4 regions of the Streptomyces clavifer genome follow, and region 2 is predicted to be linked to each of the others. Evidence: riboswitches for the same ligand, from Rfam matches in the RefSeq annotation. Region 2 holds a riboswitch; each other region holds the start of a gene.
The links. A riboswitch is a leader RNA that binds a small molecule or an ion and turns the genes downstream of it on or off. The one in region 2 is predicted to bind cobalamin.
Positions count from the first base shown of each region.

Region 1: another riboswitch for cobalamin. It lies ahead of OG927_RS04705 (ABC transporter substrate-binding protein); the one in region 2 lies ahead of cobN (cobaltochelatase subunit CobN).
Region 3: another riboswitch for cobalamin. It lies ahead of OG927_RS35115 ((2Fe-2S) ferredoxin domain-containing protein); the one in region 2 lies ahead of cobN (cobaltochelatase subunit CobN).
Region 4: another riboswitch for cobalamin. It lies ahead of OG927_RS01950 (ABC transporter substrate-binding protein); the one in region 2 lies ahead of cobN (cobaltochelatase subunit CobN).

Region 1 is NZ_CP107793.1:1,153,562-1,160,940, forward strand. It holds gene kdpB (potassium-transporting ATPase subunit KdpB) at 1-1,645, shown strand, start outside; gene OG927_RS04690 (potassium-transporting ATPase subunit C) at 1,650-2,324, shown strand; gene OG927_RS04695 (hypothetical protein) at 2,740-3,414, shown strand; gene OG927_RS04700 (sigma-70 family RNA polymerase sigma factor) at 3,569-4,255, shown strand; cobalamin riboswitch at 4,393-4,572, shown strand; gene OG927_RS04705 (ABC transporter substrate-binding protein) at 4,603-5,646, shown strand; gene OG927_RS04710 (iron chelate uptake ABC transporter family permease subunit) at 5,649-6,749, shown strand; gene OG927_RS04715 (ABC transporter ATP-binding protein) at 6,746-7,379, shown strand, end outside.
Region 2 is NZ_CP107793.1:3,932,780-3,940,158, forward strand. It holds gene cobJ (precorrin-3B C(17)-methyltransferase) at 1-522, opposite strand, end outside; gene OG927_RS16970 (precorrin-8X methylmutase) at 519-1,145, opposite strand; gene OG927_RS16975 (cobalamin biosynthesis protein CobG) at 1,192-2,496, opposite strand; cobalamin riboswitch at 2,626-2,767, shown strand; gene cobN (cobaltochelatase subunit CobN) at 2,800-6,402, shown strand; gene OG927_RS16985 (IclR family transcriptional regulator) at 6,480-7,235, shown strand; gene OG927_RS16990 (LLM class flavin-dependent oxidoreductase) at 7,284-7,379, opposite strand, start outside.
Region 3 is NZ_CP107794.1:305,445-312,823, reverse strand. It holds gene metE (5-methyltetrahydropteroyltriglutamate--homocysteine S-methyltransferase) at 1-1,542, shown strand, start outside; partial or broken gene OG927_RS35125 (SAM-dependent methyltransferase) at 1,669-1,806, shown strand; gene OG927_RS35120 ((2Fe-2S)-binding protein) at 1,881-2,567, opposite strand; gene OG927_RS35115 ((2Fe-2S) ferredoxin domain-containing protein) at 2,643-3,008, opposite strand; cobalamin riboswitch at 3,111-3,233, opposite strand; gene OG927_RS35110 (ferric reductase-like transmembrane domain-containing protein) at 3,385-4,374, opposite strand; cobalamin riboswitch at 4,711-4,911, shown strand; gene OG927_RS35105 (GHMP family kinase ATP-binding protein) at 5,253-6,008, shown strand; gene OG927_RS35100 (cysteine synthase family protein) at 6,005-7,027, shown strand; gene OG927_RS35095 (ATP-grasp domain-containing protein) at 7,024-7,379, shown strand, end outside.
Region 4 is NZ_CP107793.1:453,390-460,768, reverse strand. It holds gene OG927_RS01955 (acyl-CoA dehydrogenase family protein) at 337-2,187, shown strand; cobalamin riboswitch at 2,498-2,684, shown strand; gene OG927_RS01950 (ABC transporter substrate-binding protein) at 2,743-3,786, shown strand; gene OG927_RS01945 (FecCD family ABC transporter permease) at 3,804-4,856, shown strand; gene OG927_RS01940 (ABC transporter ATP-binding protein) at 4,853-5,662, shown strand; gene OG927_RS01935 (PRC and DUF2382 domain-containing protein) at 5,900-6,889, opposite strand; gene OG927_RS01930 (adenosylcobinamide amidohydrolase) at 7,249-7,379, shown strand, end outside.

The DNA.
Region 1 (7,379 bases), 2.8 Mb from region 2:
CGGCGACGGAGACGTCGTCGAAGGCGTCGCGTCCGTCGACGAGTCCGCCATCACCGGTGAGTCGGCCCCGGTGATCCGCGAGTCCGGCGGCGACCGGTCCGCGGTCACCGGAGGTACGAAGGTGCTGTCCGACCGCATCGTCATCAGGATCACGACGAAACCCGGCGAGACGTTCATCGACCGGATGATCGGCCTGGTGGAGGGGGCGGCCCGGCAGCGCACGCCCAACGAGATCGCGCTGAACATCCTGCTCGCGTCGCTGACCGTCGTCTTCCTGCTCGCCGTCGTGACCCTGCAGCCGTTCGCCGTCCACGCGGGCGCCGAACAGTCGGTGATCGTCCTGACGGCGCTGCTGGTCTGCCTGATCCCGACGACCATCGGGGCCCTGCTCTCCGCCATCGGCATCGCCGGCATGGACCGGCTCGTGCAGCGCAACGTCCTGGCCATGTCGGGGCGTGCCGTCGAGGCCGCGGGCGACGTCTCGACCCTGCTGCTCGACAAGACCGGCACCATCACCCTCGGCAACCGGCAGGCGGCCGGGTTCACCCCGGTTCCGGGGGTCACGGAGGCCGCACTGGCCGACGCCGCCCGGCTGTCCTCACTGGCCGACGAGACCCCCGAGGGCCGCTCCGTCGTCGCCCTGGCGCGGGAGAGGTACGGGCTGCGCGAGCAGCACGAGGGGGATCTGGCGCACGCCGAGTGGGTGGTGTTCACGGCCCGGACCCGTATGTCGGGTGTCGACGTGGGCGGGCGCAGCGTACGCAAGGGCGCGAGCGCCTCCGTCACCGCCTGGGTCAGGGAGCGGGGCGGCACCGTCCCGCCGGACGCCCAGGTGCTCACCGACCGGATCGCTCAAGCGGGCGGCACGCCGCTGCTGGTGGCTCTGGAGGATGCGGAGGGCGCCCGGGTCCTGGGGGTGGTCCACCTCAAGGACGTCGTGAAGGACGGCATGCGCGAGCGCTTCGAGGAGCTGCGCCGCATGGGCATCAGGACGGTCATGATCACCGGTGACAACCCGCTGACCGCGAAGGCCATCGCCGACGAGGCGGGGGTGGACGACTTCCTGGCCGAGGCGACACCCGAGGACAAGATGGCCCTCATCAAGAGGGAGCAGGCCGGCGGCAGGCTCGTCGCGATGACCGGCGACGGCACCAACGACGCTCCCGCACTGGCCCAGGCGGACGTGGGGGTGGCCATGAACACCGGCACCTCGGCCGCCAAGGAGGCCGGCAACATGGTCGACCTCGACTCCGACCCGACCAAGCTCATCGAGATCGTCGGCATCGGCAAGCAACTGCTCATCACCCGCGGCGCGCTGACGACGTTCTCGATCGCCAACGACGTGGCGAAGTACTTCGCGATCATCCCGGCCATGTTCGCGGTGGTGTACCCCGGCCTGGACAAGCTCAACATCATGGGCCTGACCTCGCCCGAGTCCGCGATCCTGTCGGCCGTCGTCTTCAACGCGCTGATCATCATCGCCCTGGTGCCGCTCGCCCTGCGGGGCGTGCGCTACCGGCCGATGAGCGCGGACCGGATGCTGCGCCGCAACCTGGGCCTGTACGGCCTCGGGGGACTCGTGGCGCCGTTCGTCGGCATCAAGCTCATCGACCTCCTCATCTCCACCATTCCTGGCATCGGGTGACGACATGAACACCTCTGTACGCAATACGGCCCGTCTCCTCGGGGCGGGCCTGCGGGCCCTGCTCGTCCTGACCCTGCTCTGCGGCGTCGTCTATCCGCTCGCCGTCACCGGCGTCGCACAGGCCCTGTTCGACGACCGGGCCGACGGATCCGAGATCACGACGGAGGGCGAGGTCGTGGGCTCGGAGCTGATCGGGCAGAGGTACGACCTGCCGAAAACGGATCCGGCCGACGCGGACGAAGCCCCCCGGCCCGACCTCAGGTGGTTCCAGCCGAGGCCCTCCAACGGCCTCGGCTCCAACAGCGTGAATCCGCAGTACACGCTGATCCTCTCCGGCGCGACCAACCGGTCCGGGGACAACGAGGAGCTCATCCGGTGGGTGACGGACGCCAAGGAGGCCGTGGTCGCGGACAACACGGCGGAGGGCTACCGGCCCCGGCCCTCGGAGGTCCCGGCGGACGCCGTCACCTCCTCCGGCTCCGGACTCGACCCGCACATCTCCCCCGCGTACGCGCGGCTCCAGGTGCACCGGGTGGCCGAGAGGAACCACCTCGAGGTCCACCAGGTCGAGCAACTCGTGAGGGACGGCACCGAGGGCCGGACGCTCGGCTTCATGGGTGAGCCACGCGTCAACGTGCTCAGGCTCAACATCGGTCTGAAGGAGTTGGCCGGGGGCTGACGCCGCGGGTCCGGAGCCGGGGCCGGCGGGACGCCTCACATCCCGCCGGCCCCGGCTCCTCCGGTTCGCCGAGACCCCCGCCCTCCGGCACCCGCCCTCCGGCACCCGGCACCCGGCACCCGGCACCCGGTACCCGGTACCCGGCAGGCTCTCCTGGTCCGGTCGCCGTACGTCGCGGGCCGGGTGCCGCGGCGCACGGTGTGCCCCGGGACGAGGGTGAGGCCCTGCCGCACGTCGGCGGTACGCGCCGGCCCCACGCCGAGCGGGTCACGTCCGAACACGCGGGCCGGAGCGGGCCGGTGGGCAGAACCGGCTGACGGGCCGGAAAGTCCGCACACTCCCCCTGGTGTCCGGGACGGGATGCGAGGATGAGCGCGCCATGACTCCCGGCCGGTGCTGTCGCGCGGTGAGGGCTGTGGTGTTCGCAGCCGCCTGCGTGCTGCTCACCGCCCTCGGCCACATCGTCATGTCCGCGACTGCCGTCCCCTGGTGGGTCCTGGCCGTCGCTGTCGCCGCGACGGCCGCGGCAGCCTGGGTGTTCACCCGCCGGGAGCGCGGACTGCTCTTCGTCGCCTCCGCGGCGGTCGTGGTCCAGGCGGTCCTGCACAGTGCCTTCTCGCTGGCCCAGGCAGCGGTCCGTCCCTCGCTGCCGGACGGTGCCTCGTTCGCTCGGCGGTGGACCCGGTACCTGCTCTGCGAGACGCACGGATCCGCCCCCGCGGGGATGGCCGTACCCGGTGCCGGGGAGATGCACCACCCCGGCCCGGACGGCCTGATGGACCACGCGGTGATGTCCGCCGGACACGACATGGCCGGCCTGTCCCCCACCGGGATGCTCGCCGCCCACCTGCTGGCCGCCCTGTTGTGCGGCCTCTGGCTGGCGTGCGGGGAGCGGGCCGTCTTCCGTCTGCTGCGCGCCTGCGCGGGATGGCTGGTCGCTCCGTTCCGGCTCGTTCTCCATCTGCCCGTGCCAGCCGACCGGCCGCGCGTCCGTGCCCGGCGTTCCCACCGGGCTCATCCGCTGCGCCAGTTGCTGCTCGTCCACATCGTCGGCACCCGGGGTCCGCCGTCCCGGATCGCTGTCATCTGACAGCCGATCCCCGACCGGCGCCCGGGACCGACCCCGGCGCGCCCCGGGCACGGCGCGGCCGCCTCCGGCCGCGTCGTCCACAGCACCGGCCCCGCCCACGTGCGGGACGATCCCGGATTCCCGGACCACCGGAATCCCGGAAGGACATCAGGCGATGACCCCTGCCCTGCCCCCACCCCCGGCCACCGGGAAGAGAACGCCGCGGGACCCGCACGGCGCCGACGAACGGGTCACGTGCCTGGCCCTGGCCGCACGTTCCGGGGACGCGGAGGCCGTGGACCGCTTCATACGCGCCCTGCACCACGACGTACGGCGCTACGTCGCCTTCCTGAGCCCCGACCCCCAGGCGGCGGACGACCTCACCCAGGACACCTTCCTGCGCGCGCTGGGAAGCCTTCACCGGTTCGAGGGGCGCTCCTCGGCACGCACCTGGCTGCTCTCCATCGCCCGGCGCACCGTCGTGGACAGCCTTCGGCATGCCGCCGCCAGGCCCAGACTGGCAGACCGCCACGACTGGCAGTCGGCGGCCGAACGGTCGCAGCCGCGCGGTCTGCCCGGCTTCGACGACGGCATCGCTCTGGCCGATCTCCTGGCGGCGGTCCCCGCCGAGCGACGCGAAGCGTTCGTCCTCACCCAGCTCCTGGGGCTTCGCTACGCGGAGGCCGCCGCGGTCACGGGCACTCCCGTCGGAACCGTGCGTTCACGTGTCGCCCGCGCCCGGTCCGCGCTGGTCGAACTGCTGAGGGAGGCCGAGGCCCCAGCGGCTCGCCCCTCCGGGACGGGCCACGGCGGGACGGGCGGCGCTCCGCGTCCGGTGCCCGAGGCTGCCACGGCGGCCTGAACGCCACCTCCCCGGGGCACCGGCAGGCCCGCCTGCCGGTGCCCCGGAGGTCGCGCGTACGTCCCCACGGTTCACCGCGGGCACCATGAGGGGGGCGTGGCGAACGTCTCGGGCCTGCCATGTTTCCGCCTCGCCGGGGAGACGTACTATCACCTGGTCATCACCGCGACGGGAGACAGGAAGCCGGTGCGATTCCGGCACGGTCCCGCCACTGTAACCGGGGAGTTCCCCTCGAACGGCTGCCGCGCACCGCCGCGGTCAGGCCGGGGGAACGTCGATCCGGGAGTCAGCACACTGGCCTGTCGCGGGCCCATTCCGAGGAGCGCGGACTCCCCAGGAGGCTCTACGTGTACGACGGCATGCCCCGTCCCCTGTTCTCCCCCTCCTCCCGCCCGCGACGCCGTGCGCTGCGCGCCGCGGCGCTGGCCGGGGCACTGTCGGCGACCCTGCTGGCCGGCTGCGGCACGGCCGACGACGGCGCCCGGGACCGGAGGGCTTCGGCGTCGTCCGCGAAGGGCTTCCCGGTCACCGTCGACAACTGCGGTACCCGCACCACGTACGACGGGCCGCCGTCCCGGGTGGTCACCGTTCACCAGCACCCGGCGGAGCTGATGCTGGCCCTCGGGCTCCGTGACCGGATGGTGGGGACCGCCTTCCCGGACTCCGCGGTCCTGCCCGAACTCCGGAAGGACTTCGAGGCGGTTCCCGAACTGGCGGAGAAGGAGCCGTCCTTCGAGACGCTCCTGAACGCCGAGCCCGACTTCGTCTACGGCGGCTACGGCAGCGCGTTCGCCGAGAACGAGGGCCGGTCCCGCAAGGCGTTCGCCGATGCGGGCATCGACACCTACCTCAACCGCGAGTACTGCGGGAAGAAGAGGGTGTCGATGAAGGACGCCTACGACGAGATCCTGACCGTCGGCAGCATCTTCGGTGTGCGGGACCGGGCCGAGAAGCTCGTGGCCGATCTGCGGGAACGCGTCGACGGGACCAGCCGGACGGTGGAGGGCGTCTCCCCGGTGTCCGTCTTCGTGTACGACAGCGGCGACAAGTCGGCGTTCACGGCGGGCGGCAAGGGCCTGGGCACCGAGATCATCGCGCTGGCCGGAGGCCGGAACGTCTTCGCGGACCTCGACGACGTCTTCGGGGACGTCTCCTGGGAACAGGTGGTCGCCCGCGAGCCCGAGGTCATCGCGATCTACGACTACGCGGGTGCGGGCAGCGTGGCGGAGAAGAAGAGGTTCCTGCTCTCGCAGCCCGCCCTCGCCGACGTCCCCGCCGTACGGAACAAGCGGTTCGTGGTGCTTCCGCTGACCGCGACGCTGGTCGGCATCCGCCCGCCGCACGCGGTCGAGGACCTGGCCCGCGGGCTGCATCCCGAGTCCTTCCGGTGACGGTGCCGGCCGAGGCCGGGGCTGCGCCCGCCGTTCGTACGGGCCGCCGGGAGCGTCTGCGCTCACGGGCCTTCGCGCCCACGCTGATCTGCCTCGGCCTGCTGCTCGTGGTCTCCCTGACCGCGGGCCTGGCCATCGGTTCGGTGCACGTGCCGCCGGGCGAGGTCTGGGGCATCGTGACGCACGCGTTCGGCGGTGAACTGGCCGAACCGACCTGGTCCCGGGCGCGCGAGACGATCGTCCTCGACGTGCGGGCGCCCCGGGTGCTGCTCGGCGCGGTGACGGGCGCCGGTCTCGCGGTGGTGGGCACCGCCATGCAGGCACTGGTGCGCAACCCGCTCGCCGAGCCGTATCTGCTGGGCGTCTCCTCCGGAGCCTCGCTGGGCGCCGTCGCCGTGATCGTGTTCGGTGTGAGCCTGGCCGGGCCGGTGCCGCTGTCGGCTGCGGCGTTCGTGGGCGCCCTGCTCACCCTGCTGCTCGTGTACTCGACGGCCCGCGCCGGAGGGCGTATCACCTCGGTCCGGCTGGTGCTGTCGGGAGTGGCGGTGGCGGCGGTGCTCACAGCCGTGACGGACCTGCTGCTCCTGACCGCCGGGCGGGGCAACGAGGCACGGACGGTGCTCGCCTGGACCCTGGGCGGACTGGGCGGCGTGCAGTGGTCCACGCTGTGGCTGCCCGGTACGGCGCTGCTGCTGGGCATCGGCGTCCTGCTGGTGCGGGCCCGGTCGCTGAACCTGCTGCTGACGGGCGAGGAGGCGGCCACGACGATGGGGCTGGACGTGGCCCGCTTCCGGGTCCGGATGTTCGTCGTGCTGTCCCTCGTCACCGGCGTCCTGGTGGCGGCGGCCGGCCCCATCGGCTTCGTCGGACTCATGCTTCCGCACATCGTGCGGCTCTTCGTGGGCGGTGACCACCGCAGGGTGCTGCCGACGGCGGCACTGGCCGGGGCGGTGTTCCTCGTCTGGGCCGACATCGCGGCGCGCACGGTCGCCGCCCCGATGGAGATCCCCGTCGGCGTCCTCACCGCGCTGTGCGGCGGGCCCTTCTTCCTGTGGCTGCTGCGCCGGGACGCCCGACGGAACACCGACCGAGGAGTGGGATGACCGCGGCCGAACTCGCCGTCGAGAACGTCACGCTGACCGCCGGCGCGTACCGGCTGGTGCGCGGGGTGTCCCTGACCGCGCGCCCCGGTGAGGTGGTCGGCCTGGTCGGCCCCAACGGCAGCGGCAAGTCCAGCCTCCTGCGCGCCGTCTACCGCGTCCTGCGTCCCGATTCCGGCCGGGTACGGGTGGACGGGGCCGACGCCTGGTCCCTGCCCGTGCGCCGGCTGGCCCGCACGCTGGCCTCCGTGGTGCAGGAGCCGGGCGCCGACTTCGACCTGACCGTGCGGGAGGTCGTCGCCATGGGGCGTACCCCCCACAAGCGGCTGTTCGACGGCGACACCGCGGAGGACGCGCGCATCATCGACACGGCTCTCGCGTCGGTGGACGCCACCCAGCTGACGACGCGTTCCTTCGACCGGCTCTCCGGAGGTGAGCGCCAGCGCGTGCTCATCGCCCGCGCCCTGGCGCAGCAGCCCGGCCTACTGGTGCTCGACGAGCCGACCAACCACCTGGACATCAGGCACCAGTTGGAGGTCCTGGGTGTGCTCAGGCGGCTGCCGGCCACCGTCCTGGTCGCGCTGCACGACCTGAACCTGGCGGCCTACTACTGCGACCGCCTCTACGTCCTGC
Region 2 (7,379 bases):
CTCCGGCAGCGTGCCGGGCAGGATCGTCAGCACCTCCTCGCCCTCGACGAGCGGCGTGCCGAGCCGGGCGGCGGCGGCGCTGACCGACGTGACGCCGGGGACGACCTCGGTGGCGTAACGGTGCGCGAGCCGCTTGTGCATGTGCTGGTACGAGCCGTAGAAGAGCGGGTCGCCCTCGGCGAGCACGGCGACGGTGCGTCCGGCGTCGAGGTGCACGGCGAGCCGGGCCGCGGCCTCGGTGTAGAACTCGTCCAGTGCGCCCCGGTAGCCGCCGGGGTGGTCCGTGGTCTCCGTCGTGAGGGGGTAGACCAGTGCCTCTTCGATGTGGTCGGCGCGGATGTGCTGCGCCGCGATCGAGCGGGCGATGGAACGGCCGTGGCGGGCGGAGTGGTACGCGACGACATCGGCCTCGGCGATGATCTGTACGGCCCGCACGGTCATCAGGGCCGGGTCACCGGGGCCGAGCCCGACACCGTACAGCCGCCCGGTGCCTCCGGTGCTCTGCTGCTCGCTCACGCTCACTCCTCCTCGCTGGCGATCGCGTTGAGGGCGGCGGCCGCCAGGGCGCTGCCGCCGCGCCGGCCGCGCACGATCAGGTGCTCCAGGCCGGACGTGTGGACGGCCAGGGCCTCCTTGGACTCGGCGGCCCCGATGAAGCCGACCGGCACACCGATGACGGCGGCCGGGCGGGGAGCACCGTCCTCGATCATCTCCAGCAGGCGGAAGAGCGCGGTGGGTGCGTTGCCGACGGCGACGACGGCCCCCTCCATCCGGTCGCGCCACAGCTCCAGGGCGGCGGCGCTGCGGGTGGTGCCGAGCTTCGCGGCCAGCCCGGGGACGGCCGGGTCGGACAGGGTGCAGATCACGTCGTTGTCCGCGGGCAGGCGCTTGCGGGTGACACCGCTGGCGACCATGGCCACGTCGCACAGGATCGGCGCACCGGAGCGGAGCGCCGCGCGGGCGTCGGCCACGGCGTTCGGCGAGAAGGCGAGATCGCGTACGAGATCGACCATGCCGCAGGCGTGGATCATGCGGACGGCGACCTGGCTCACGTCGGCGGGCAGCCCGGCCAGATCCGCCTCCGCGCGGATGGTGGCGAAGGACTGGCGGTAGATCGCCGGTCCGTCCTTCTCGTACTGGTGCACAGTGCTGTCGCTTTCTTTCTTCAGGGGTGCTTCGGGTACTGGGTGGTCAGGCGGTACGGGCGTCGCGTGCCGCCGCCACGGCGGCGGCGAGCGCGGCCGGGTCGTCCCGGACGGTCGCCGCCGGGGTGGTCCGGTCCCCCCGCACATGGGAGATCCGGTGTCCTGCGGGGGTGGCGACCACGTCGATCCACTCCCCGTGCGGATGGCCGCACCGGCGTTCGCACCCGGACCAGTACACAGGGAGCCGTCCCGCCGGTCCGACGGCGGCCCCCGCCTGGGCCCGTACGTCGGCCAGTGACTTCGCGCAGCCGGGCTGCCCGATGCACGCCCCGACACCGGCCCACGCGGAGCCCGGGCCGACGATCAGCCCGGCCCCGGAGAGGGCGCCGAGCAGGCCGTCCACCCGCTCGGGGACGACGCGGGAGACGACGGCGCCGCGCCACGGGGTGAGCCTCAGCTCGCCGGAGCCCGACAGGAGCCGCCACTGCTCCCGGTCCAGCCGCCCCAGCGGTACGCCGACGGAGAGCGCGACCTCGTGGCCCCGGCCCCGCACGGGCCCGGGGGCCGGGGGGCGGGCGCCGGACGGGCGGGGGTGACGGTCCGGCGCGGCGGGGATCCCGGCGTCCCGCAGGCGTCGGACGACGGCGCCGGACAGGGCGGACGCCTCGTCGTCGGGCAGGTCCTTCACCCGCCAGGCCCCGGTCGGGCGGGCCGCGTCCAGGAACGCCCCGGCGGCGAGGAGGGCGGCACGCGGGCCGTCGTCGGCCGGCAGGCGGAGGACGGCGTCCGTGGGTCCGACGCGCAGCAACGCGGTCTCGCCGGTACGGGCCAGCAGGGCGAGGTCGGCGCCGAGGGCGTCGACGTCTCCGCGGCCGTCGTCGAGCGCGAAGAGGAACCGGCCGGAGAGGTCCGCGGCGCGGTCGCTGCCGCAGACGAGCCGGTCGAGCTCGGTCAGCCACGGCCCGACGTCCGCGGACCCGAGACCGTCGAGACCGGAGAGGGGGGAGGCGACGAAGTTGCGTACCCGCTCGTGGCGTTCGGAGGGAAGGAGTCCGGCCCCGCTCAGCAGCCGGGCCAGTTCCGGACCGCAGTCCGGGGCGAGGCCGCGCAGTTGGACGTTGCCGCGCGACGTGAGATGCAACTCACCGTCGCCCAGCCGCAGTGCGGCGTCCAGGAGCGTGTCCGCCCCGGCCGCGGTCAGCACCCCGCCGGGTATGCGGACCCGCGCCAGCGCACCGTCGTCCGCACGGTGCAGACGCAGTGTCCCGGGGCAGGCGTCACCACTGCTCCGGGCACACGCGTCGCCCGGAGACCGGGGCGAACTGGAGGATGCGGACATGGCGGCGAGCATACCCACCGTGACCGTGGCACAGCCCTGCGGTCACTGTGAGCTGCAGGACATCCCGGCGGGGCCGCGCCCCATCCCGGCCCAGCCGCGTCAGGGGCCCTGGTCACACCCGCCCACCTGCGGCCTACTATGCCTAGCGGCGGTCCGTTCGGTCCGCCATCGCCAGACGGCGACATGGGAGGAAGCCCGGTGAGATTCCGGCGCGGTCCCGCCACTGTGAGCCCGGTCCACGACCGGGCGAGTCAGGAACTCCTGCCGTCCGACACCGCCCGGGGCGTGGACACCCCGAGGAAGGCCTGACCCCGCATGATCCTGCTCCTGTCGACGTCCGACACCGACCTGCTGAGCGCCCGTGCCTCCGGTGGACCTGTCGGCTTCCGGTACGCCAACCCGTCCCGGCTCCCGCTCCAGGACCTTCCCGCGCTGCTGGACGGCACCGACCTCGTCGTCGTACGTCTCCTCGGCGGCGTACGCGCCTGGCAGGACGGGCTCGACCAGGTGCTGGCGACCGGCCGCCCCGTCGTCGTGCTGACCGGTGAACAGGCCCCGGACGCCCAGCTGATGGCCGCGTCCACCGTCCCGATCGGCATCGCCGCCGAGGCGCACGCCTACCTCGCGCACGGCGGCCCGGCCAACCTGGAACAGCTCGCCCGGTTCCTCTCCGACACGGTGCTGCTCACCGGCCACGGCTTCGAGCCGCCCGCCCCGGCCCCCGCGTGGGGCCCGCTGGAGCGGAAGACCCGTGAGGGCGTCACCGGGCCCACCATCGCGGTGCTCTACTACCGCGCCCACCACATGAGCGGGAACACCGACTTCGTGGAAGCGCTCTGCGCCGCCGTGGAGGACGCCGGGGCCCGCCCCCTCCCGCTGTACGTCGCCTCGCTCCGCACCCCCGAGCCCGAGCTCATCGACGAACTCCGGGCCGCCGACGCCATCGTGACCACCGTCCTCGCCGCCGGCGGCACCAAGCCCGCCACCGCCTCCGCGGGGGGCGACGACGAGTCCTGGGACGCCGGCGCCCTCACCGGCCTCGACGTGCCCGTCCTCCAGGCGCTCTGCCTCACCAGCCCCCGCGCCGCCTGGGAGGAGAACGACGAGGGCGTCTCCCCGCTGGACGCCGCCACCCAGATCGCGGTGCCGGAGTTCGACGGCCGCCTGATCACGGTGCCGTTCTCCTTCAAGGAGATCGACGAGGACGGCCTGCCCGCCTACGTCGCCGACACCGAGCGCGCGGCCCGGGTCGCCGGAATCGCCGTACGGCACGCCCGGCTCCGCCACATCCCGGCCGCCGAGAAGCGGATCGCGCTCGTCCTGTCCGCCTACCCGACGAAGCACTCCCGCATCGGCAACGCGGTCGGTCTCGACACCCCCGCCAGCGCCGTCGCCCTGCTGCGCAGGCTCCGGGCCGAGGGTTACGACTTCGGGCCCGAGGAGGAGATCCCCGGGCTGGTCTCCGGCGACGGCGACGAGCTGATCTACGCACTGATCGAGGCCGGCGGCCACGACCAGGAGTGGCTCACCGAGGAGCAGCTGGCCCGCAACCCGGTCCGCATCCCCGCCGCCGACTACCGCCGCTGGTTCGCCACACTGCCCGCCGAGCTCCGCGAGGCCGTCGAGCACCACTGGGGCCCGGCCCCCGGCGAGATGTTCCTCGACCGGTCCCGCAACCCCGAGGGCGACATCGTGCTCGCCGCCCTGCGCCGCGGCAATCTCCTGATCCTCATCCAGCCGCCGCGCGGTTTCGGTGAGAACCCGATCGCGATCTACCACGACCCGGACCTGCCGCCCTCGCACCACTACCTGGCCGCGTACCGCTGGATCGCCGCGTCCGCCGACGACAACGGCTTCGGCGCCGACGCGATGATCCACCTCGGCAAGCACGGCAACCTGGAGTGGCTGCCCGGCAAGAACGCCGGCCTGTCCGCCGCCTGCGGCCCCGACGCGGCGCTCGGCGACCTCCCCCTCGTCTACCCGTTCCTGGTGAACGACCCGGGAGAGGGCACCCAGGCCAAGCGCCGGGTGCACGCCACCCTGGTCGACCACCTCGTGCCGCCGATGGCCCGCGCCGACAGCTACGGCGACATCGCCCGACTGGAACAACTCCTGGACGAGCACGCCCAGATCGCCGCGATGGACCCGGCCAAGCTCCCGGCGGTCCGCGCCCAGATCTGGACGCTCATCCAGGCCGCCAAGCTCGACCACGACCTGGGTCTCGAAGGCCGGCCGGAGGACGAGGGCTTCGACGAGTTCATCATGCATCTCGACGGCTGGCTCTGTGAGATCAAGGACGTCCAGATCCGCGACGGCCTGCACGTCCTGGGCAGCGCCCCGGCCGGCAAGGACCGGGTCAACCTGGTCCTGGCCGTCCTGCGCGCCCGCCAGATCTGGGGCGGCACGGCCTCGCTGCCCGGACTGCGCGAGGCGCTCGGCCTCGACGAGTCCGCCGCGACCCGCACCGCTGCCGACGAGACCGAGGAGAAGGCCCGCGCACTCGTCCAGGCGATGGACGACGCGGACTGGGACCCGGCCGCCGTCGCCGGTGTGGCCGCCGGACACCCGCAGGCCGTCGCCGACATCCTCGACTTCGCCGCCCGCGAGGTCGTGCCCCGCCTCGCCGCGACCACGGACGAGCTGGACCACGCCGTCCACGCGCTGAACGGCGGATTCGTCCCCGCAGGACCGTCCGGCTCGCCGCTCCGCGGTCTGGTGAACGTCCTGCCGACCGGACGGAACTTCTACTCCGTCGATCCGAAGGCCGTCCCGTCCCGACTCGCCTGGGAGACCGGCCAGGCCCTCGCGGACTCGCTCCTGGAGCGCTACCGCGCCGACAACGGCGACTGGCCCACCTCGGTCGGCCTGTCCCTGTGGGGCACGAGCGCCATGCGCACCGCCGGCGACGACATCGCCGAGGCCTTCGCCCTGCTCGGCGTCCGCCCCGTCTGGGACGACGCCTCGCGCCGGGTCACGGGCCTGGAGGCGATCCCGTACGAGGAGCTGGGACGCCCCCGCATCGACGTCACGCTGCGCATCTCCGGGTTCTTCCGGGACGCCTTCCCGCACACGATCGGCCTCCTCGACGACGCCGTACGCCTGGCCGCCTCGCTCGACGAGCCCGCCGAGCGGAACTTCGTCCGGGCGCACACCCAGGCCGACCTGGCCGAACACGGCGACGAGCGGCGTGCCACCACCCGCATCTTCGGCTCCCGCCCGGGGACGTACGGTGCCGGGCTGCTCCAGCTCATCGACTCCCGCGACTGGCGCACCGACGCCGACCTCGCCGAGGTCTACACGGTGTGGGGCGGCTACGCCTACGGCCGTGAGCTGGACGGACGCCCGGCCCGGGACGAGATGGAGACCGCGTACAAGCGCATCGCGGTCGCCGCGAAGAACACCGACACCCGTGAGCACGACATCGCGGACTCGGACGACTACTTCCAGTACCACGGAGGCATGGTCGCGACCGTGCGCGCGCTGAAGGGCACCGCTCCCGAGGCGTACATCGGCGACTCGACCCGCCCCGAGACGGTCCGCACCCGCACGCTGGTCGAGGAGACGTCCCGGGTCTTCCGTGCCCGGGTGGTCAACCCGAAGTGGATCGAGGCGATGCGTCGCCACGGCTACAAGGGCGCCTTCGAGCTCGCCGCCACGGTCGACTACCTGTTCGGGTACGACGCGACGACCGGCGTGGTCGCGGACTGGATGTACGACAAGCTCACCGAGACGTACGTCCTCGACCCGACGAACCGCGCGTTCCTCCAGCAGGCCAACCCCTGGGCGCTGCACGGCATCGCGGAACGCCTCCTGGAGGCCGAGTCCCGCGGCATGTGGGCCGAGCCCGACCCGGCCGTGCTGGAGGCGCTGCGCAAGGTCTTCCTGGAGACGGAAGGCGATCTGGAGGGCGAGGACTGACCGGTCGCCCGGCCCTCCGGTAAGGGGTGGAACCGGGAGGTATTGCCGCCGCGACGTCCTGGGTCCAAGCTGGTGGAATGGGTGATCGGACCGGCCCCACGCTGTCGTCCGTCCAGCAGGCCCTTCGCCTGATGGAGGCCGCGGGGGCGCACGAGGACGGTGCTCCCGCGCCGCAGCTGGCGCGGGAGGCGGGCCTGCCGCGGGACTCCGCCCTCCACCTGCTGCGCGTGCTCACGCAGGACGGTTACCTGCGGGAGCTCGACGACGGAGTGTTCGTACTGGGTGACAAGCTGTACTCCTCGCACCAGGACGTCGACGGGCACGGGCTGCTCGACCGGGTGCGACCGGTCCTGGCCTCGCTGCGGGACGAGGTGGCGTCCGCCGCCTACCTGACGTTCTACGAGGAGGGCGAGATCCGCATCGCGGAGATCGTCGACAGTCCGAAGGCGCCGCGGGTCGACCTCTGGGTGGGATTCAAGGACGCCGGGCACGCCACGGCGCTGGGCAAGTGCGTCCTGCGGGAGCTGGACCGCGAGGCCCGCGCCGAGTACTTCTCCCGGCACACGCTCGCCGATCTGACTCCGCGCACCATCACCCACCGCGAGGAGCTGGTCCGGCAGCTCGACTCGGCCCCGCCCGCCCCGGTCGTCATGGACCGGGAGGAGTACGCCCTGGGCACCGTCTGTGTGGCGGTGCCCGTGTACGGCGGCTCGCAGATGGGGTCGCTCGGCGTCTCCTTCCGGTCGGACCGGATGTACCGGACCGGCGACCTCCACCGGCGGGTGCTGGCCGCGGCCGACCGTGTGACCAGGGGACTCTGGCTCGCCGACTGAGAGCGGGCCGGACGTACGGAGTCCGGCCCCGCCCGTCCCGCGGCCGGGTCAGGCGGCCGAGGGCCGGCCGAGGGCCGGGCCCAGCAGGGTGGCGATGTCGGTGAGGATCTGCACGTAGTCCTCGTGGTCGAAGCTGAACGGCAG
Region 3 (7,379 bases), on a different replicon from region 2:
CTCACCGTCCTGGCCAAAGCCCCGGTCGAGGGCCTGGCGCTGGACTTCACCGATGCGGCGGCGGCCAACCTCGAAGACCTCGCCGCTGCCGGCGGGCTCCCGGGCAAGCGGCTCGTCGCCGGCGTCGTCAACGGACGTAACATCTGGATCAACGACTACGAGAAGTCCCTGGCCACTCTCGCCACACTCCTCGGCCTCGCCGACCGGGTCGATGTGGCCGCTTCCTGCTCCCTGCTGCACGTCCCCCTCGACACCGCCGCCGAACGGGACATCGAGCCGCAGGTCCTGCGCTGGCTGGCCTTCGCCCGTCAAAAGACCGCCGAGATCGTCACGCTGGCCAAGGCGCTGGCCCAAGGCACCGGCGCGGTGACCACCGAGATCGCTGCCAACCGCGCCGACCTCGCCTCCCGCTCCGGCTCTCCCCTGACCCGCGACCCGGCGGTACGGACCAGGGCCGCCGCCATCACCGACGCCGACGGCCGCCGCTCCCAGCCGTACGAGGAGCGGGCCGCCGCCCAGCGCGCGCACCTCGGGCTTCCCCTGCTGCCGACGACCACCATCGGTTCGTTTCCGCAGACCGATGAACTCCGTACCGCGCGCGCCGACCTGCGCGCTGGCAGGATCGACGCGGCCGGGTACGAGGAGCGCATCAAAGCCGAGATCCAGGAGGTGATCGCCTTCCAGGAGAAGACCGGCCTGGACGTCCTGGTGCACGGTGAGGCCGAACGCAACGACATGGTGCAGTACTTCGCGGAGCAGCTGACGGGGTACCTCGCCACGCAGCACGGCTGGGTGCAGTCCTACGGCACCCGCTACGTCCGCCCGCCGGTCCTGGCCGGCGACATCTCCCGCCCCGCGCCGATGACGGTGCGCTGGACGACGTACGCACAGTCCCTCACCGAGCGGCCCGTCAAGGGCATGCTCACCGGCCCGGTCACCATGCTCGCCTGGTCCTTCGTACGCGACGACCAGCCGCTCGGCGACACCGCCCGCCAGGTCGCCCTCGCCCTGCGCGACGAGGTGAACGACCTGGAGGCCGCGGGGACGTCGGTCATCCAGGTCGACGAGCCCGCGCTGCGCGAGACGCTGCCGCTGCGGGCCGCGGACCACGCGGCCTATCTGGCGTGGGCGACGGAGTCGTTCCGCCTCACCACCGGCGGCGTACGGCCGGACACCCAGATCCACACCCACATGTGCTATGCCGAGTTCGGTGACATCGTCCAGGCCATCGACGACCTCGACGCCGACGTCATCAGCCTGGAGGCTGCCCGCTCCCACATGCAGGTCGCCCGGGAACTGGCGGAGCACGGATACCCGCGCGAGGCGGGGCCCGGCGTGTACGACATCCACTCCCCCCGGGTGCCGAGCACCGAGGAAGCGGCCGCCCTGCTCCGTAAGGGGCTGAAGGCCATCCCGGCGGAGCGGCTGTGGGTCAACCCGGACTGCGGTCTCAAGACCCGCGGTTGGTCCGAGACCAAGGCGTCCCTGGAGAACCTCGTGGCAGCGGCCCGCACGGTCCGAGGCGAACTGCCCACCTCCTGATCGGAGGGCTCCGAAGGCCGGGGCGCCCGCAGGCGCCCCGGCAACGGCGCAGCACGCAGTGCACAGCCGCAGCGATATCTGCGGTCTGCTGAAGGCCAGGACGCCTCATGGGAGGAATACCACCGGATGAGTACCGAGCTCCGGCAGCTTCAGGTCATCGGCATCGGAGCCGGTGACCCCGACCATCTGACGTTGGCCGCCGTCAAGGCCATGCGCAGAGCGGATGCCTTCTTCGTTCTAGGCAAGGGCTCGCATGCTAAGGCCAGTCGACCGAATGCCACCAGGGCGTGCGTACCCAGGCGGGCTGCGGTCGCCTCCATCATGGCGGATAGCCTGGTTCAGGCCGCGAAACAGCAGTCCCCGCACTGCGAGCCTGTCGGAGTGCGGTAGTAGAGGCAGCAGCTACGACGGCGGAAGGTCAGGCCAGGCCCGGTCAGGTGCCCTGTTCCGGCCAGCCGACCCCTGCTGAGCAGCTCCGGCACGAGTGCGCTGAGCGGACCACGCAGGTGTGGATGGGCAGCCAGCAGCACGCCGGCAGAACCGGCCAACGCGGACGCTGCGTTACCGTCGAGGAGGCGTGGAGCGACCTTGACCCGCAGGCCGGCGCGAAGAGCGTCCAGGTGGTGCATCACCTGGGCGTACAGAGTTCCGGTCATGTCCGGGAGCGGGTCGACGTGCCAGCCGGCGGGCTCGGGCAGCCTGAGCTGCGAGCTGTCGTCAGCGCGCTGCAATGCGCCGAAGTCTGGGACGACTCCGCCCAGGAGCGCACAGGCCAGGGCCGGCGACCAGAGACGGGCAGCGTGTCCGAGGTGAGCGATGGAGACTCCGACGCGCAACTCGTCGGTGCGGTATCGGGTGGCGACGGCGGTGGACAGGTCGGTGAAGCCGCGGCTGTAGAAGTGGTCCACGGGACGCCAGCCTTCGTCGCCGCCTCCGACGCGCAGGGCGAAGAAGCCGCCGATGGATGCCGCATCGTCCAGAGCCGCTGCCACAACGGCCGCGGGTGCGCGAACGGGTTCGCTCACGGGGATTGCCTCCTTGGGAGAAAGGGCACCCTGCAGGGGCGGCCTGGACGAAGCAATATCGATGCGAGCGACATCTCAGGCGCTCGTGCGGCGCCTCGGCGGCAGGCAGGCGTACAGATCGAGAATCTCCGGTCGCGGAGCTACACCAGGACCACCGGCACGTACCCAGGCCGCTATGTCTTCGGTCGCTCGGGGATCATTCACCAGCCCCAGCCATACCGGCCGGGCACCGGCTGCCCGGCCGACAGCGGAGGGCTGCACCACGACGACATTGGCCTGGTCGCACACGTCGAGGCAGGCGGAGACACGTACAGGGGCCTCGGCACGCAGACGCGCCGTCTGCGCTGCGTGATCGATTCCGCTCACCTTGGCGGTGCCGCAGCAACAGTCCCGGCAGACGACGATCCGGCACGGAACCGGCTCGGCCGCCTTTCCTGCCACAGCGGAGTGGTCCGAGGTTCCTTCGTCCGGCTTTTCAGGCACGCTGAACCGCTCTCTCCCCGGGGAGCTCCGCCCCGGCGTTCGTGGAGGAGGCGACCGCGTGAGTCTCCTGGCTCTCGGGTCAGTGCTCGTCCCGTCCTTCCCACCCACGTGGGCAGTGGAATTGCCGGGATCCGCTCGCCGATCACAGTGGCGGGACCGCGCCGGAATCTCACCGGCTTCCTCGGACCGCCGTCGCCCTGTCACGGGCCATCATCGCATCCGACGAACTCCCACCGCGGCCGCCGGGAGCACCGGTCAGCTGACAGGTCGTTCGTCCGGTCGCCGCTGTCCGAGGGTGGGCGCCCTCTCCGGGATCCGCGGTCCACCGCTCCCCTCACTCGCCCTCCGGGGCATGCGGGGCGGTCGAGGGCGCCTCGGCCGGTCGCTCCCGCCCTCCATCGTGACCCGAAGCCACCACGGCGACCAGCCCGAGGACGACGGCCGCTGCAGCCACGCGTCCCGCGGCCCGGAGCGCCCAGCCCGGCATGGACGCTCTGCCCGACCGCCACCCTGAGGGGCTGAGCCGTTCCGCCCGCCGGGCCGGCCGTGTCAACCGCACCACCAGCAGGACGGCGACCGGCAGTTGCAGCAGCCACAGCACCGTACGCGGCCACTCGCCGTACCAGACGTTCGTGCCGTACAACAGCGTGTGCCACACGCTGAGCACATACACGACGATCACGAAACGGTGCAGCCGACGCCAGGTGTTGGCGCCGATGCGATGCCTGACGTAAAAGAGCAGGCCGAGCGGGATCGCGAGGTACAGGGCTCCCTGCCCGATCGGAATGGCGATCCGGCCGGTTCCCGAGTCGTACCAGCCAGGCACGAACGAGTCCGCGAAGCCCACCCACAGGCGCTCCGCCCACCCCAGTGCGGCCTCGTACCGGACGAGTTCAGCCGCGAACATCAGCGCATGCGCGAACATCAACGCCATCGTGGTCAGACTCGTGGTGCGGTGCCAGCGCTCCAATGCCTGGGGGGATCCGGGCAGCCAGGCAGGGCGCTGCCCGGACAAGAGCAGTCCGAGCATGACCGTGCCCCATGCCCACAACAACGCCGACCAGCCGAACGCCTGGCTCAGCAGGTACATCCAGTACGTTCCGGCATCGGCCATGAACGGCATGACCGCCACCGTCGCGGAGTCACCCGACTCCACACGCACGTACAGGAGAACGAACACCGCCGCCGTGACGGCGAACGCGACACCCGCCTCGGGCAGCACGGCCCACAGGTCGGCGCGCAGGGTGACACGGCCTGCGGCACGCCGGTCGCGGGCGGGCGGTTCAGGCGTCCCTTCGTCATCCGGCGTCGTCTCTGACAGCATCCCTGGGCCCCTCAGGCACCGGCCGCCGAAGGGCGGTGCGCATGTGTCGTAGGAGAGATCAGTGTCGCTTGAGACGCCGGAGGCAGCGAGGCTCATTCCGGCCAGAACACCGAGGCGGCCCTTGGCCTCATCCCTGCCCGGTGGGCGTTCCGTCCTTGCGGACTTCCGGCAGGAGAAGAGCGGAGAAGGACGCCACCGCAGTCTCCTCGATCGCTCCGTCCTCAGACGTCCCTCAGCGCTGTCCAGTAACCCACCGCATCTGGACAACCCTCCGTGTGCCTCTGTCGCGACGCCGCGAGCGCACCTACTGTGGGCTCCGCAGTCGGTTCGCGGCGCATAGCCATCCGGATGTCCGGTGTCGCGACGCAAGAGGGAACCCGGTGAGAGTCCGGGACTGTCCCGCAACGGTGAGTGGGAGGAAGAGCCGTCGCACCACCGGATCCGTGGAGATCCGGCAGAGGCGACGGCTGCTACGTGCCCCGGTTTCCGGTAGGTGCGCCCACGAGTCCGGAGACCTGCCACTGCGCCCGTGCTTGCACGGGCTGTGCTCGGTGACCTCGAGGACTGGGTTGGCGGTACGGACGGTTGCACGGCACAGCATTGCCGCGTCTCCTCCCCGGTCGGTGTTGATGGCTCGTGACCAGGAGGAGAGCGATGTGACGACCGTGCGTATGACCTGTCACCCCCGCCATGGGACCGATCGTTCACCGCCGGTGTATCCGGGGGGAGCAGCGCTGCCCCACGCCGGGGAACCCCGCGAGAAGCACAGTCCGGCGCGCCCCACCGTGTCGGGCGTCTGCCACGGCACCTTGGGTGAGTTGTACCAGGGCCCTCTTCGCGCGGCCGCCGCACCGGACATAGCTTTGGTGTCCTTTCCCGTGGACCGCCACTCCTGGGTCCACTTCACACCGGGCACCGACCCACCGGACCCATCGGTGCTCGCGGTCAAGTCCGCTACGGCGGCCCGCCTCTTCCTGGACCACTACGGGCTCACGCTGCCGACCGGCCTCTGGAGCACCCACTCCGACCTCCGGGTGGGTGTGGGGATGGCGAGCTCGACCGCCGACATCGTCGCCACGCTGCGTTGCCTGTTCCAGCTCTTCGCCCTTCCCTACGACCAGCAGGTGGTCCTCGCCGTCCTTGCGGAGATCGAGCGGGCCGACAGCGTGTTCCTCGATGAGTTCGCCCTCCACCTCAGTGGCCGGCACCGGGTGGTCCGGCGCCTGGGCACGGGCTTCGGCTTCCACACCGCGTTCGTCACCGAACCCGGAACGGTGGACACCGAGGCCGTCTCCGCCTCGCTTCTGGAGCACTACCGAAGGCGCGGAGAAGAGTACGAACGCTGCCTGACCGCCCTCCTGAAGGGCTTCGACTCCTCCGACCCGGCAGCCGTGGCCCGCGCGGCGACGGTCAGCGCCACGCTGTCCCAGGAGGTGCTTCCCAAGGCCACCTTCCACAGCATGCTCACCCACCGCGAACGGTTCGGCGCGGACGGGATCTTCGTCGCCCATACCGGCTGCCTGATCGGTTACCTCTTCCCGCGCCGCCTCGGTGCGCACCGCAAGTCGGAACTCTCCGCCTTCTTCCATTCGCTCGGCTACCAGTGCTCATTCGTCCAAGGAGGTTACGGATGATCCACCCCCACATCGCCGACGCCCTCAGGATGCCCGACCTCGTCCGGCTCACCGACCGTGTGATTCTGATCCGCTTCGAGTCGATGAAGATCTACTCGGCCCTGGCGGCCGTCCGGCATCTCCTCGGCCGAGGCACCATCCGCACCGGCCAGACCCTGATCGACAGCTCCAGCGGTATCTATGCCTACGCCCTCGCGCTGGCCTGCCACCGTTACGGCCTGAGGTGCCGCATCGTCGCCTCCACCACCGTGGACGTCACCACGCTCGCCCAGTTGGAGATCCTCGGCGCGGTGGTGGAGCAGGTCAGGCCTTCGGAAGACCTGAAACTCGACCAGGAACTACGCGTACGCCGGGTGAAGGAGATCCTCGCGGACCGTCCCGACCACCACTGGATGCGCCAGTACCACGACGACATCCACTATCTCGGGTACCACGACGTCGCCGACCTCATAGCGGCAGCAGTTCCCGGCCGGCCGCTGACCGTTGTCGGCGGCGTGGGATCCGGCGCATCGACCGGCGGGGTCGTGGAACACCTGCGAAGGGACGACCCCACGGTGCGTCTTGTGGGAGTACAGCCGTTCGGCAGCGTCACGTTCGGCAGCCAGGACCACCACGACCCGGAGGCCATCATCGCCGGGATCGGGTCGTCGATCGTCTTCGACAACGTGCACCACCACCTCTACGACGCGGTGCACTGGATGGACTTCACCCACGCGATGTCCGGTGCCGTCGCCCTCCTGCGTGACCACGCGGTCTTCGCCGGACTGTCCACCGGAGCCGGATACCTGGCAGCCTCCCACGAGGCACGCCTCCACCCCGACCGCCTGCACCTGGTGATCGGCGCCGACACGGGTCACCGCTACGTGGAGCGGGTGTTCGCCCGGCACAAGGAGGCACTCGACCTCCCGGCCCTCAAACCTGTCGAGGTGGTGGGGTCCGAGGAGATGACCATGCCCTGGTCCACCATGGCCTGGCAGCGCACCCCCGACCCCGCACACAGGAAGGAGCGGGCCGCGTGAGTGTGGTCTGCCTGGAGTCGCTCACCTTCGGACTCCGACACCTGGTACTCGCCGCCGACGCGCTCGGCGAGCGGCTGATGCTTCTGACACGCGATCCCTCGTACTACGCGTACGAGCTCGAGCGACTCCCCGCCGACGCCCTGGACGTCGTCACGACCGACACCTTCGACACGGACGGAGTGACGGGCCTGCTGCGAGGGACACCCGGCCTGCGCGGCCTGATCAGTTCCACCGACACCTGGACACTGATCGGCGCGGAGCTCACGGACCGTCTGGGGCTGCCCGGACTCGATCCGGCTGTCCTGCGGCTGGCCCGGGACAAGGCCGCGGTACGCAACCGCCTGTACGAGGC
Region 4 (7,379 bases), 3.5 Mb from region 2:
CGGAACGGGTCCGGCACGACCGTGCGGGGCGAGGCGCGGAGGCGGGTTGCCGAGGGGTGGATCCACCTCGGACCTGCGGTCATCCGGGTCGGGCGGGAAAAGGCCGGGGTGCTCGCCGCGCGTCCCGGCTCCGTACGGAACGCTGCGGGGCGCAACCGCTCCCCGAAATCCATCACTTCGGGTGACGGTGACGCCCCGCACAGGTGCCGGTTGCCGCCGGTATCGGACGGGACTGCGCGCTCCGTTCGGCCGGGGAGAACACGCAACAGGTCTGACCAGCACATCTGCACCTCAGCGGCTAGTGTCCTCGCCCACGCCCCGGTCGTTTAGATCTGCATGACCGCGACCCTTACCAATACGGCCCCCTCGTCCACGACCGATCAGCTGACCGGCGTCCTCCTCGGCGCCGGCCACCGACGCGAGCACGGATTCTGGCAGCGGCTGATCAGCACAGAACCGTTCCGCCGCCCTGCGGGTGTGACCCCCGAGGAGCGCCTGTCCCTCGCTTACGAACGGCTGCGGATTCTCAACCGCTCCCTCGACAGCGGGGCACGGCTCGCCGCCGACCCGCGCGCGCTCGCCGCCCTGCACGAATGGCTCGGCCCGGTGGATCCCACGCTCACCACCGTGGCGGGCATTCACTACAACCTCTTCCTCGGCAGCCTCCTCGACCACGACGCGGTCGGCCGGCGCGATCTGTCGGACCACCTGGCGATGCGCCGCATCGGCACCTACCTCTGTACGGAAGTCGCGCACGGCAACGACGCGGCGTCCATGGAGACGACCGCGACGTACGACCGCGCACGTGACGGCTTCGTGCTGCACACCCCGAACTCGGGTGCGCAGAAGTTCATGCCCAACACCAGCCCGACGGGCGGCCCGAAGTCCGGGCTGGTCGCCGCGCGCCTGCTGGCCGACGGTGAGGACCACGGGATCCGTCTCTTCCTCGTCCCGCTCACCGACGAGGCGCGGGCCCTGCCGGGCGTGCGCGTCCGGCGCCTGCCCGCCAGGATGGGCAGCCCGGTGGACCACTGCCTGACCTCGTTCGACCAGCTGTTCGTGGAACGGGACGCGTTGCTGGGCGCACAGGACGACGGGCAGGGCGACCTCAGCAGTACGCGGGCGGATCGCCGACGCCGCTTCCTGACCTCCATCGGCCGGGTGATCCCCGGCCGGATCTCCATGAGCGCCTGCGCCGCCGGCTCCGCCCGAGCCACGCTCGCGGTCGCCGTCCGCTACGGCGGGCACCGGATGATCTCCGGTGCCCGGGGCACCCGCACGGTGCCCGTCAACGCCCACCGGACCCACCACGGGCCGCTCGCCTCCGCCCTGGCGACGGTGTTCGCCATGACCCTGCTCCACCGCAGGGCACTGGACCGGTGGGAGGTCTGCACCGAGGAGGACCGCCCGGCGGCGGAGAGGCTCGTCGCCGTCGCCAAGGCGTGGATCACCTGGCAGGCGCGCGACGTCATCGTCCAGTGCCGTGAACGCTGCGGGGCGCAGGCGCTGCTGGAGAACAACGGCATGGCCGAACTGGTCACCGGCGTGGAAGGCGCCATCACCGCGGAGGGGGACAACATCGCCCTGTACACCAAGGCCGCCGCGGAGCTGCTCTTCGCGGCCGACCCCGACCGCTGGGACACCCGGCCCGTCGGTACCGCCGGTGACCTGGCCGATCCGTACTTCCTGGGCCGGCTTTCCGCGGCGGTGGAGGACATCTGGTTCAGCCGCGCCAGGGAGCGGGTGCTGTCGGCGTCCCACGACGACGAGCTCGCACGATGGAACGCGGGCTCCGGGGCCGCGTTGCGCGGAGTCGAGGCCCATGCCTACCGGCAGGCCGCCGAGGCCTTCGCGCAGGCGCGTGCCGGGCTTCCCGAAGGCGCCGCCCGGGAGCGGCTGGCGGAGCTGGAGCGGCTGTTCGCCCTCGAATGGGTGGCCCGCAACAGCGGCGACCTGCTGGCAGCCGGTCTGCTGAGCGCCGATCAGGTCACCCTGCTGCCCGACGCCGTCGAGGAACTGATCGCGGCCGTCGCCGCGCACGCCCCCCTGCTCGTCGAGTCCTTCGCGCTGCCCGCCGAGCTGCTCGCCGACTGGCCGATCGCCGGACCCGGCTACGCCGACGCGTACGACGACCCCGACGGGCCGTGGCGCGCAGGGGCTGCCCTCGCGTCGCCGGGCACGGCGTGAATGCCGCACGGGCCGTCCGCGGGCGACCCGGCGAGGCGGGGCCGGGCCACCGGGGTGTGCGCGAGACCGCGGAGGTCCTCGGCCTGCGTGCCTTGCTGCTGGCGTACTGGGGCACCACGTCCCTGCTCGTCCGCCGTACGGCACCCCGTGCCGGCGACGGCGAATCGGTTCGCCGCACGCGCTGACGGCATGACGGGCAGCCGGTGCGCGCGGTCGCACCCGAGGTGTGCGGCGAGTACGCGCGCCTTCCGCGAGCACCGGCCGGCTCCGTCCCCGGCGGACCACGGCCCCGGGCCGCCGTACCGCTGCGTGATAGCTTGCAGACGCCAGTCGCACTCCACGTGGAGTCAGGGAATCCGGTGAGAATCCGGAGCTGACGCGCAGCGGTGAGGGGGACGGGCGGGGCCACAGCCACTGGGACACCCTCGGGTGCCCCGGGAAGGCGTCCCGTCCGGACGAACCCGAGTCCGAAGACCTGCTGGCACCCCGCTTCCCCACCGGGAGCGGTCTTCCGTACGGGCTTCGCGCAAGAGCCCTGACACGCAGAGGGAATCCGTGCCTTCCATACCCGGTGCCGTACGCCGAACCGTCATGCTCACCGCGGGAATCGTCCTGCTCGGCGCCTGCGGCGCCGAGGGCGGAAGCCCGTCCGGCGCCGCCGAGAAAGGCGGCGCCGGATACCCGGTGACGCTGGAGAACTGCGGACGCACGGTCACGGTCGAGGCCGCGCCGCACCGCGCGGTCTCCCTGAACCAGGGATCGACGGAGATCCTGTTCTCCCTGGGCCTCGCCGACCGGCTCGCGGGCACCGCGACCTGGACCGACCCGGTGATGAAGGGCCTCGAGGAGGCCGACGCCGCGGTGCCCCGCATCGCGGAGAACCAGCCCTCGTCGGAGAAGGTCCTCGACAAGGAACCCGACTTCGTCAGCGCCTCGTTCGAATCGACACTCGGCAAGGGCGGTGTCGCGCCACGCGAGCAGTTCGAGGAACTCGGCGTGCCGACCTACCTCTCGCCCACCGACTGCACGGCCAAGGACAACACCGGCAGCAGCGACGGCTCCCGTACGAAGCCCCTGACCATGGAGAGCGTGTACGACGAAGTCCACGACCTCGCCGAGGTGTTCGGCGTGACGGAGCGGGGCGACGCCCTCGTCGCCGGCCTCCGGGAGCGGATCGAAACGGCGACCGCCGACATCGACGCCTCCGACACCACCCTGCTCTACTGGTTCGCGAACTCCGAGGCCCCCTACCTCGCCGGCTGCTGCGGAGCACCCGGCATCATCACCGAGGAACTCGGCGCGAAGAACGTCTTCGACGACACCCACGAGGAATGGCCCCAGATCAACTGGGAGACCGTCGCCGACCGCAACCCCGACGTCCTCGTCATCGGCGACCTGACCCGCAAGTCGCAGACCGCCGAGAGCGCCGAGAAGAAGATCGAGTTCCTGGAGACCAATCCCGCGACCAAGAACATGGACGCGGTCCGCCACAAGCGTTACGTCCTCCTCAGCGGCCAGGCGATGAACCCGACGATCCGCACCGTCGAGGGCGTGGAGCGCGTCGCCGCCGGGCTGCGCTCGTTCGGGCTCGCGGGGTGACGGTCACCGGAACGGCCGTGGACACAAGCCGGGAGACGGCGCCCGCCACCGGTGCGCGCGTCCTGCGCGACGGCCTCCTGTGGGGCGGCGGGGTCGCCCTGCTGCTCGTGTCCGTCGCGGTCGCCGTCACCATCGGGCCCGCACGCATCTCCGTCCCCGACGTCTGGGCCACGGTGGCCTCCCACCTCGGTCCCGGTGAGGCCCGGCTGAGCCCGATCAGGGACGGCATCATCTGGAACCTGCGCATGCCCCGCACCCTGCTCGCCGCGGTGTGCGGGGCCGGGCTCGCGGTGTGCGGCACGGTGATGCAGTCCCTGCTGCGCAATCCGCTCGCCGACCCGTTCGTCCTCGGTGTCTCCTCCGGGGCGTCCACCGGGGCGGTCGTGGTCGTCGTCCTCGGCGTCGGCGGCGGAGCGGTATCGATCTCCACCGGGGCCTTCGTCGGGGCACTGTGCTCGTTCGCCCTCGTGCTGCTGCTCAGCCACACGCTCGGCGGATCGACCGACCGGGTCGTCCTGGCCGGTGTCGCGGCCATGCAGCTGTTCTCCGCCCTCACCTCGTTCGTCGTGATGACCGCCGCCGACGCCGAACAGACCCGGGGCGTGCTGTTCTGGCTGCTGGGATCCCTGAGCGGGGTGGGCTGGACCGATGTGTGGATGTGCTCCGCGGTGCTCGCCGTGACGCTGCTGATCTGCCTCGGACACGCACGTACGCTCGATGCGTTCGCCTTCGGCCAGGATGCCGCGGCCGCCCTCGGCGTCCATGTCGGCCGCACCAGGATCGTGCTGCTCTGCACGACCGCGCTGCTGACCGCAGCGCTCGTCAGCTCCGCCGGCGCCATCGGGTTCGTCGGCCTCGTCCTGCCGCACGCGGCCCGTGCCCTGACCGGCTCGGGTCACCGGAGGCTGCTGCCGGTCACCGCGCTCGCGGGGGCGGTGTTCCTGGTCTGGGTCGACACCTTGGCCCGGACCGTCCTCGACCCGCAGGAGGTGCCCGTCGGCGTGTTCACCGCCCTCATCGGGGTGCCCGCTTTCGTCCTGGTCCTGTACCGCACGCGGAGGAGTACATGACGGGCAGTGAGGGCGCAGGCCTGCAGGCCGAGCGCGTGACCCGGGAGGCAGGCGGCCGGATCGTCCTCGACGGCGTGAGCATCGCACCTCCGCCCGGAGCCACGGTCGGGCTCCTCGGCCCCAACGGCTCGGGGAAATCGACCCTGTTGCGGGTGATGGCAGGGGTCCTCACGCCGGGCGCGGGCGTCGTCACCCTTGATGGCCGGTCACTCGCGGACACCGGCCGCCGCACCGTCGCCCGGCGCGTGGCCGTGGTCGACCAGCACGCCGTCACCCAGGTCGAGCTGAGCGTGCTGGACGTCATACGCCTCGGCCGCATCCCGCACCGGCGGGCCTGGTCCGCGCCCGGCCCCGAGGACGAGACCGCCGTGCGCGAGGCGCTGGAGCGCACGGGACTGGCCGACCGCGCCGGTCAGTCCTGGCACACCCTGTCCGGGGGTGAACGCCAGCGTGTCCAGATCGCCCGCGCCCTCGCGCAGCAGCCGCGCGAACTCCTGCTGGACGAACCGACGAACCACCTGGACATCCAGCACCAGCTGGAACTGCTGTCCCTGGTCGCGGCGCTGCCGGTCACCGCGGTGATCGCGCTGCACGACCTCAACCTCGCGTCGATGTTCTGCGACCGGGTCACGGTCATGAGGGAGGGCCGCGCGGTGGCCGCGGGAACACCCACGGAGGTGATCACCGAGGAGCTCATCGCGGAGGTCTACGGGGTGCGGGCCGTGGTGACCCCGGACGGGCCCGACGGGCGTCCCTCGGTGCGCTTCCTGCCGGGCTCGACCGCCCGTGCCCCCGGCACCGGGTGAGTCCCGGTGGTCGGGCGGACGGGCGAGCGGGCCACGACCGCGTGGGGCGGGAGCACAGGCTGACGAGGCGGGCGTACCACCCGGCCGGGCCGACACGCTGACGTACAGCCCGTGCTGACGTGTGGGCGAAACGCCCGGACGGGCGCGGGGCAGGGCGTGCGCGAAGGGGCGGGCCCGTATGCCGCCCGGGTCCGCCCCTCTGCTTTCGCGAGGCCTGTCGCCGCTGGGTGAGGGGGGTCAGCGGCGGCGGTCCTGGCCGCGCTCGCCACCCATGTCCTTGCCGTCCGCGTAGTCGATCTTCTCCTTGCGGAGGTCGGCGGAGACTTCCTTCTGCTCGGTGACCCTGTTGGTTTCGAGGCGTACCCGTTCCACCGGGACGGCCTCCTTGCGGACGGTGGCGCGCTCGGCGTGCAGGGTGACCTCGACATCCTGTTCGCCGATGTTCGTCGTTCCGGTCGACTTCTCGTCCGGCCGCAGAGGCTCGCGCACCACGCGCACCTCCTCGTGGGACACGGGCACCGTCCGGCTGACGTGCTCGGTCACGACGTACTTGTGCAGGTGTGCCTTTCCGCTCTCGTACTCCTCCGTACCGACGAGGAGCTGTTCCTCGGAACGGACCATCTCCTCCCGGCCCGCGGCACCCGCGGCGGAGCGTTCGGCTCCGGCTCCGGCGAGCGGACGTGACGTGGAGGACGTCTCCGTGTCACGGTGCCTGCCCATGCCGGCGCCCTCGGTGGCCGCGGCGCCCGGCGCGCCGGCCGTGGTCGCCCTGCCGGTTCCGGAGGTGCGGGCCGTTCCCGCCGCTGCTCCGGCTCCCGCTCCCGCCCCGGCGGCGCCCATGGCTGCCGTTCCGGTGCCGGACGTGGTGCGTGCGTCCCCGCCCGCTCCCGCGTTGCCCATGGCCTTCCTGGTCAGGCCGTAGTGCCGGTAGAGCTCCTCCTCCTCGGCTACGGAGAGATGCGCGTCGGCGTCCACGCGCGGGGCGTCCTTGACGCGGTCCTTCGGGTGCGAGACGTGCAGGTCGGAGCCCACGCGACGGGCTCCGGCAAGTGGTACGAAGCTCTCCTTCATGCCGAACATGCCGGTCTTGACCGTGATCCAGTCGGGCTTGCCGGTGTCGTCGTCGACGTACACCCGCCCCACACTGCCGACCTTCTCGCCGTCACTGTCGTAGACGGTCAGACCGTCGAGTTCTCCGGAATCCGTGAAACCGTCAGCGGCTCCCATGGCCGATCCCTCCTCGCCCGGGCGCGTCCTGTGGGCGTGTCCATCAGGGGTGGCGCGTCCGGATTCCATCGCGCCTCACCCGGTTGGTCGCTGCAACCTCCCGGCCCGGGCGGCGGACGGCCCGGAACACCCGGGGTGGGTGGTGGCCCCGCGCAACGCCTGTATCGGCCATCTCGGCGTACTAGGCCATTCGGGTGAGGCCACCCTCATGGGTGCGCCGGGGATGCGGCCCGTCGCGCACGTATGATCGACGCGCCGTCGCCGGCCGTCGGCCGGCCTGCCAACGGGGGTGCACCATCGGTTCCGCCATCCGCCTTCCCCGACAGCGGGGCGAACTGCTGGCCCGGCAGGAGGAGGGCATCGGCCTCCACCACCTGGTCTGGCGGCTGGGGCCCGGCTGGCGGGTGTGCAGCAGCGCCGTGCTCGGCGGCGGCATCGGGCCACGCGCCTGGATCCTCAACGCACAGGTGCCGGGCGGTTACCCCCGGCT